2 regions of the Bradyrhizobium sp. JR3.5 genome follow, and region 2 is predicted to be linked to the other one. Evidence: riboswitches for the same ligand, from Rfam matches in the RefSeq annotation. Region 2 holds a riboswitch; the other holds the start of a gene.

Region 1 (4,059 bases), on a different contig from region 2:
CCTCCGCGATGAACACCTTGGCGCCGCCGAGCTGGACGTCGATGCGGCCGGGGCCGCGGATGATCTCGCCGCCGAGAATGTCGCGCAGCCAGGTCGCGGTGGCCTCGGGATCGGGACTGCGCAGATGGACGTGGTCCCAGGTGACGACAGGCATTGCGATCTCCTTGTTGTTCTCGCGCGCGCTTGGGGCGCGGCACTCGCTCTCGGGCGGCGCAAATCTAGCGATCGGTCCGTTGGGATACCATGCCTCCGTGATGCCAGCCGCAAGATTGTCGTCCCGGAATGAAACCATTCCGGCGGTCGGTGATTGATCTTGCGTGGCCGCTCGACCTGCGGCCGTCCCGGATGCCGCACGCTGCGATGCCTGCGGCTTCTGTGCTGGGTGACGGCTTGATCGGGCGTCGAGGGTGAGGGCACGACGATGCGGATCGGCTTGGCGTCGTTTCGAAGATTTGGCGCCGGACGTCTCGGTGAGGGCGGCCTTTACGCCAGCCTGCTGCTGTCGGTGATCGCGGTCGCCGGAATTGCGGCGTGGTTCATGCTCCCCGAGCCGAGCGATGCTGGAGACCAGGATGTCTGGCGGGTGTCTTCCGCCGTCATCCGCACCGTGCAGGATGCATCGACCGGGGTGCAGCCCGGCCAAATCACAAATCAAGCTGGAAAGGACACGCCAGCCGCACCGGCAGCTGAGCCGGCCACAGTCGGCGTGGCCACCGCCGCGCAGCCGGCCGAAGCGGCCAAAGCGTCCCGAGCCGGGTACTGAAAGATCGCCGCTGGACAGGCTGCGGATCGCCTCGCAATCCTGGCGGCGCGGCGGGCTGGGCTCGAAGGTGCTGGTCACCCTGACGCTGCGCAATGCCAATGATTTCGCGGTGAAGGATATCGAGATCGCCTGCGCCTTCATCCGCGGCGACGGCAGCCCCGTGACCGAACGCAAGCGGCTGATCCCGGACACCATCGCCATGAGGAGCCGCAAGACCTACCCGCCGATGCTGATCGGGTTCGTAAATGTTAACGCAAACAAGGCGAAATGCACGGTCGTGACCGCCAGCCGCGCCTAAACCCTGCATCCCGAAAAAGTGACCGGGAATTGACTTGCCGGGTGAACCGTAACGGCCAGGCAGGAACTAACTAATAAGCCGACCGTTAGAGAACGACCCGGGAGGGCGGATGGCGTCTGTCCGGGTGATCATGCGCAGACGATGAATTCGTTGCGCGATGACAAGATGTCGTCGCGTCGAGTTGAACCGCGCCCGTAGCGCGGGGGGAGCTACCAAAATGCCTGTGGCGCGTTATTTCCTGTTCGTTGGTGGCGTGCTGCTCGCGCTGCTCTTCATCGTCAATGCCATCGTACCGCAGGAGGCCGTAGTCGCCAGCCAGGGCCTGTCGTCGCCCGGCGTCGACAGCAAGACCATGGTACGCATCAAGTCGACCCAGAAGCTGCCGGAGCGGGTGGTGTATGACACCAACCTGCCGACCATCGTTCCGTCGCAAGTGAACGCGGTCGCCGCAGCGACCCCGGCGGCTGCCAGCGATGCGTCGGCGCAGGCCCGCGTCCGTGACACGTTCGCCCAGTTCATTCCGCCGGAGAAGGCTGACGCGCGCAAGGGGCCGGTCGTGGCCGAGGCGAAGCCGGCCGAGCAGCCGGTGCAGGCGCCGAAGAAGCGCAAGATTGCGCGCAGCCATACCCATTCCCAGCAGCCGATGCGGTTGGCCCAGCCCGGAATGTATCAGCCTTACCGTGTCGCGCAGCAGCAGCCGCGCATGGGCTTCTTCGGAGGCTTCGGTACCTGGTAGGCACGGACACGCCGCAATCGGCAATCGATACGCCGCCGCAAACACTTTGCGGCGGCGTTTTCGTGTCCGCGATGCCAGCCGGGTAACCGGTTGCGGGAAGGCGCCCGGGGTGGCCGGAACCGGTTAGCGCGGCAGGCGCGGAATCTTGTCGGCGAAGCCGTTGTAGCAGGTCAGCCGCTCGTCCTCCTCCTTGACGAACCGGCATTCGGCGACGCCCTTGGCAGGGGCGGCCTTCGGCTTGGGCTGCGGCTTGAAGATCTCATCGTAGCACATCAGTCGCTCCTTGGTGGCGTCGTCGATGTCCTGGCAGGCCTGGAGCTTCTGCGCGACCGATTGCGGCTTGCCGGGTGCTGCGGCCTTCTCGCCCTTCTTGGCCGCCGATTTCTTGCCGACCTGGACCAGCGGCTTGTCGCCGACCATCGGCTGCGAGGCCGCCGCCGGCTTGTCAGCGGCGGGCGGTGGCGTGGTGGCTGGAGCGGTGCCTTGAGCAAGCGCGGCAGCCGGGCAGAGGAGCGCCAGCGCGAGGATGATATGTCTCATGGTGAAAATGTCCGAAGTGGCGTGATGACCGGAAGGATGGCGCCGGGGATCGGAAAAGTCCGGCAAGCGCCGAGGCTTATCGCAAGTTCTGCCCGAATCCTACCCCCGGAGGGGCCCCGCCCGGCACCGATCCACCGGCAAAAACAGGGGCAATTCGTCGCCGGTTCGGCCGCAAGCGAGCGTGATTTGCGTTTGCCGGGCCGGGCGGCTATGACGGCGGCATCTGCGCGACTGGCGCTTGGATGGACCACCATCGGGGAGCGCAGAGACTGAACGCCGCGCGCCTGGGCACCGCTTCGAAACGGAGGTGCCATGACGGCGAACATTCTTGATGGGCATGCACATGCCCAAATTGTCATCGACAAGGTTGCGAGCGAACTGGACCGGCTGCCCCGCGCGCCCGGGCTCACGGTCGTGCTCGTTGGCTGTGACCCGGCGAGCCAGATTTACGTACAGAGCAAGGTCAGGATGGCCGAGCGGATTGGCCTGCGCGGCGAGGTCGAGCGCCTGCCGGATGACGCCAACGAGGCCGATCTGCTTGCCAGGATCGACGCGCTCAATGCGCGCGACGATGTCGACGGCATCCTGATCCAGCTGCCGCTGCCGGCGCATATCGACGCCTTGCGCGTGATGGCGGCGGTCGATCCCGCTAAGGATGTCGACGGCCTGCACGCGCTGAATGCAGGCCGGCTGTTTCACGGCGACGATGCCTTGGTGCCGTGCACGCCGCTCGGCTGTCTCCGGCTGATCAAGTCGATCCGGCGAGATCTCACCGGCGCTCATGCCGTGGTGATCGGCAGCTCCAACATCGTGGGCAAGCCGATGGCCGCGCTGTTGCTGCAGGAGCAGGCGACCGTGACGCAAACCCACATCCACACCCACGGCATCAGCAAGATCTGCCGTCAGGCCGATATCCTGGTCAGCGCGGTGGGGAAGGCTGGGCTCGTGCGCGGCGACTGGATCAAGCCGCAGGCCATCGTGATCGACGTCGGCACCACGCGCGTCGAGAAGCCGGACGGCGGCTACGCGGTGTGCGGCGACGTCTTCTTCGACGAAGCGGTGCAGGTCGCCGGCGCGATCACGCCGGTGCCGCGCGGCGTCGGCCCGATGACGATCGCCTGCCTGATGGAGAACACGGTGAAGGCCGCGAAGGCGAGGGCGGCGCGGCTGCAATAGCCGCGGGGGCTTGTAGCGAGACGCGGGCGGCGGGTGCCGCTCGCGTCGTTTCCGCGCGCCCGGAGCCCGGTGCGCGAAGTTCATGACCCCGGGGGTCATGGAAAGCCCGCAGCATTGGTCTATCGTCGCGCGACAGACGGAGGCGCGCGATGCTGTATGCGGAAGATCTCACCGAGGGCCAGACATTCCAGCTCGGCACCTACACGATCGGCGAAGCCGAGATCCTGGAGTTCGCCCGGCAAATATGATCCGGTGCCGATCCATACCGACCCCGTCGCGGCTGCGGCGGGCCCGTTCGGCGGCCTGATCGCAAGCGGCTTCAACACCATTGCGATCTATCAGCGGCTCGTCGTGGAGGCGATCTGGACCAAGGTGGCGGGCATCGTCGGGCGGAGCTTCGAGATCCGCTTGCCGAGCCCGGTTCGCCCGGGAGCCACGCTCACCGGCCAATCCCGGATCCAGAAAATCACCATCAGGTCGGAGCGGCGCGACGCCGTCGTGATCTTCAAGACCGAGCTCGTCAACGACGAGCAGCGTCCCGTGCTT
Region 2 (4,059 bases):
AACTCCATCCCCGCGCGCGTGAAGCTCAAGAGCCGCGCGGAAGCCTCGAAGGCGCGCAGCGCGTTCAGCGGGAGATGCCGGCGCATGGCGTCATGACCAAGTTTTTCTCATGCCTCGTTGTATAAATGATCGTTTGTGCGCCGTCACGCCGTTCGGCAGGTTCGCGCCGCCAACGGAGACGGGACATGCTGACGAGACGGACATTGGGATTGCGCGCACTGGGCCTTGCGGCCTCCTGGACCCTGCTGCGGCAAAGTGCAGCGGCGGCACCGGGCGAGCCGGCGCAACGGCTGCAGGAGGAGTTTGCGCGCATCGAGCTGGCAACCAGCGGCCGGCTCGGCGTCGCCGCGCTCGACATGGAGACCGGATTGCGCGCGAGCCAGCGCGGCGACGAGCGGTTCCCGATGTGCAGCACCTTCAAGGCGCTGGCGTCGGCCGCGGTGCTGCACCGGGTCGACCGCGGCGAATCCAGCCTCGACCAGCGCGTGCAGGTTGAGGCCAAGGACATCTTGGCCTATGCGCCGGTGGCCAAGCAACACGTCGGATCGAGCATGACGCTGTCCGAACTCTGCGAGGCCGCCATTACCCTAAGCGACAATACCGCTGCCAACCTGCTGCTGCGCGAGATCGGCGGGCCTGCCGGCTTCACCAGCTTCTTCCGCACCATCGGCGACAATGTGAGCCGGCTCGATCGCTGGGAGGTGGCGCTGAATGAAGCGGTGCCGGGCGATCCGCGCGACACGACGAGCCCTGTCGCGATGCTGAAGAGTCTGCAGCGCGTGGTGATCGGCGACGTCCTGCACGCCGCCTCGCGCCAGAAGCTGGTGGGCTGGATGGTCGCCAACAAGACCGGCGACACGAGGCTGCGCGCCGGCGTGCCCCGCGACTGGCGGGTTGGCGACAAGACCGGCACCGGCGAACGCGGCACCTATAACGATATCGGCGTGTTCTGGCCGCCCGGCCGCAAGCCGATCGTGGTGACGGTCTACCTGACCGGGGCAAGTGCTCCGATGGAGAAGTGCAACGAGGTGATCGCCAATGTCGCGCGCGCCGTTGCGAATGCGAGCACCGGACAGACCGGTTAGAGCAGCACAACGCCGCGCGGCACAACGGCGCTGCGCGGCGCGACATCCCTGCGCGGCTTGAAAATCGCCGCGCGGCTTGGCAGCAATCAAGGATCATGCGACGCTCAATCCGAATGGCGATGCCGTCAGCAGGCCATACGGAGGACACGTCTTGTATCGCTGCATCGCCCTCGCCGCGCTGCTTGTTGCAGGCCACGTTGACAGCAGCCGCGCGGCGGCTGACCCGGCGCGGTGTCGCGAGCTGATCCGCAAATACGAAACCGACAAGGCGCAGCTCAGCGCAGTCGAAATCTCGCTGACCTTGTTTGCGGCGGCCAATGCCGATTGCATCAATCTCGCCACCGCGCTGCTCGATGGCGGCGCCTCGGTCGACGCGCGGGGACCGGCTCGGCGCAAGGCCGCTGAGCCACGCCGCCCGCTCCGGCCATCTCGACATGGTCGACCTGCTGCTGGCCCGCGGTGCGCCGGTCGATGCGCGCAACCTCGCGGGATCGACCGCGCTGTATCTTGCCGCCGAGCGCGGCCATGTCGCAATCGTGCAACGCCTGATCGACCGCGGCGCCGACGTCAATCTCACCGGACGCAGCGGCGCTTCGGCGGTCGCGGCCGCCGCCTATGCCGGCCGGGACATGGTGGTGCGCATGCTGCTGGCGCACGGCGCCGACGGCCGCAAGGCCGACGACACCGGCAAGCCGCCGGTGGTGTATGCGGCCGCCGGCGGTCAGCTCGGCATCGTCAAACAGCTGCTCGCGCTCGAGATCGACATCAACGCACGCTATGCCAACGATCTGACGCTGCTGATGTGGGCGGCCGGCCCCGATGAGACCGTGCCGGAGGCGCAGGCGCTCGAGGTCGTCTCCTATCTCCTGGACGCAGGCGCCAGGATCGACGAACGCGACGCCCGCGGTCGCACGGCGCTGATGATCGCCGCCGAGGGCAACCACCCGGCGATCGCGAAAGCACTGCTCGCCCACGGCGCCGATGCGGCGCTGGCCGACAAGGCCGGCAAGCACGCCGCCGATCTCACCATCCTGTCGGCGCTGCGCGAGGAGCTGACGCCGCGCTGAGGCATGACGCGATGGACTCATTGGTTGCGAAAGGTCCGCGGGTCGGCTAGATTTTTCTCTACGAAGAGTCTCCGTGCTCATTCGTCCTATCGCGCGACTGGCGAGCTAACGTGGAATCGACCACGGGGAAGCGCGAAGGGTTCCAACGCCGATCGCCTGGGCAACCAATCTGCTGGAAAAACAGCGTGTTGAGGAGCCCGAGCATGCCGTCATTTCACAACGAACTGTCCATCAACGATCAAGAGATCGCTGCCGCCCTGGTAGGGGAAGAGCGCCGTCAACAGGACGGCGTCGAACTGATTCCGTCCGAGAATTACACGTACCCGGAGGTGCTTGAACTGCTCGGATCGATCTTCACCAATAAATACTCCGAGGGATATCCGGGACGCAGATACTACGGCGGCCAGCAGTATACCGACAGCATCGAGAACCTCGCACGCCAGCGGGCCTGCTCGCTTTTTCGTGCCGAGCACGCCAACGTTCAGCCGCTTTCCGGATCACCGATGAATCAGGCCGTCTATCTCGGCCTATTGAAGCCCGGCGACACGATTCTCGCCATGGACCTCTCCCACGGCGGTCATCTCACCCATGGCGCGCCGGTGTCCCACATGGGGCGCTTGTTCAACTTCGTTCGTTACAAGACGGCCCCGTCAAACGGCGCGATTGATTTCGATGAATTGCGCGCGATTGCGCGTGAAGCGCGTCCGAAGATGGTGTTGTGCGGCTACAGCTCCTATCCGCGCGACCTGGACTATGCGGCATTCAAGAGTATCGCCGACGAAGTTGGCGCGCTCACGATGGCTGACGTGAGCCACTATGGCGGGTTGGTTGCCGCGAATGTCATGCGCAATCCGCTTGATGCCGGCTTCGACATCATGACGACGACATCCCACAAGACACTGCGCGGCCCCCGCGGCGGGATCATCCTGTGCCGGAAGGAGAATGCCGGTCGGATCGATGCTTCCGTCTTTCCAGGTTTGCAGGGCGGACCTCACATGAACGTCGTGGCCGGGATTGCCGTGACGCTCAAGAAGGCGGCGACTTCGGATTTCCAGGTTTACGCGCGGCAGGTTCTGCACAACGCGAAGGTTCTTGCCGGCGCGTTGATGGAACGCGGGATGAAGCTGGTCACGGACGGGACGGACAATCACATGATGGTCGTCGATACAGTAGCGTCCGTCGGATTGGACGGGCGAGCAGCCGAGGACGTGCTCGATGCCATCGCCATCACCACAAACAAGCAGGTTATTCCAGACGATCCGCGCCCGCCGCTCAGGCCAAGCGGTATTCGCCTTGGGACACCGGCGGCGACCACGCGTGGTATGGGAGACCTCGAAATGCGCCGTATCGGTGAGTTCATTGCGGCGGCTCTGCAGGCGAACGGAGACGATGCGGTCGTCGCGCGTCTCAGGTCGGAGTGCATCGAGATGTGCCGGGCCTTTCCTGTTCCAGGCGTGGTGTCCAGGTCTCGACCGAACTGATCGGTTGTACGGCAACCGGAACTTGACTCGCAGATATGCAGAACGGGTCGGGCGCCGGCGCCCACCCTCGATCACCAAAGACGCATATGCGATAGCCCTGCCCGCTACAGCCCCGCCAGATAGTCCACCAGCGCGGCGAGGTCGTCGGGCGACGTCGCCAGCATCAGGTCGGACATGCCGGGATTGTTGCCGCGCGCGCGGGTACGGAAATCGGCGATGGTTTTCGCGAGGTAGTCGCGTCCCATCCCGGCAAGCCGCGGCACCGTGCCGTCGCCCTGGAAGCGATCGAGATGGCAGGCCGGGCAGCCGACCGAGCGGCTGGCGCTGACCGCCTTCTCCGCCACATCCTTGGGCGCGCGCGGCTGGCCGAGATCGGGCCATGGCTTCTGCGAGAAATATTCCGCGATCGCCAGCATGTCGTCGCGC

The links. Region 2 has a riboswitch for ZMP and ZTP ahead of ACVWW1_RS22700 (serine hydroxymethyltransferase). Riboswitches for the same ligand answer to the same signal wherever they lie in the genome.
Region 1: it holds a riboswitch for ZMP and ZTP, as region 2 does, so the genes downstream of both, ACVWW1_RS07045 (bifunctional 5,10-methylenetetrahydrofolate dehydrogenase/5,10-methenyltetrahydrofolate cyclohydrolase) here and ACVWW1_RS22700 (serine hydroxymethyltransferase) in region 2, are expected to answer to the same signal.

Annotation. Positions count from the first base shown of each region.
Region 1 is NZ_JBSRYV010000001.1:1,411,092-1,415,150, forward strand. It holds gene ACVWW1_RS07020 (VOC family protein) at 1-154, opposite strand, end outside; gene ACVWW1_RS07025 (hypothetical protein) at 422-763, shown strand; gene ACVWW1_RS07030 (hypothetical protein) at 831-1,061, shown strand; gene ACVWW1_RS07035 (hypothetical protein) at 1,279-1,797, shown strand; gene ACVWW1_RS07040 (hypothetical protein) at 1,921-2,337, opposite strand; ZMP/ZTP riboswitch at 2,555-2,634, shown strand; gene ACVWW1_RS07045 (bifunctional 5,10-methylenetetrahydrofolate dehydrogenase/5,10-methenyltetrahydrofolate cyclohydrolase) at 2,650-3,513, shown strand; gene ACVWW1_RS07050 (MaoC/PaaZ C-terminal domain-containing protein) at 3,766-4,059, shown strand, end outside.
Region 2 is NZ_JBSRYV010000002.1:1,238,997-1,243,055, forward strand. It holds gene ACVWW1_RS22685 (LysR substrate-binding domain-containing protein) at 1-86, opposite strand, end outside; gene bla (class A beta-lactamase) at 186-1,085, shown strand; gene ACVWW1_RS22695 (ankyrin repeat domain-containing protein) at 1,403-2,152, shown strand; ZMP/ZTP riboswitch at 2,236-2,321, shown strand; gene ACVWW1_RS22700 (serine hydroxymethyltransferase) at 2,356-3,633, shown strand; gene ACVWW1_RS22705 (c-type cytochrome) at 3,738-4,059, opposite strand, start outside.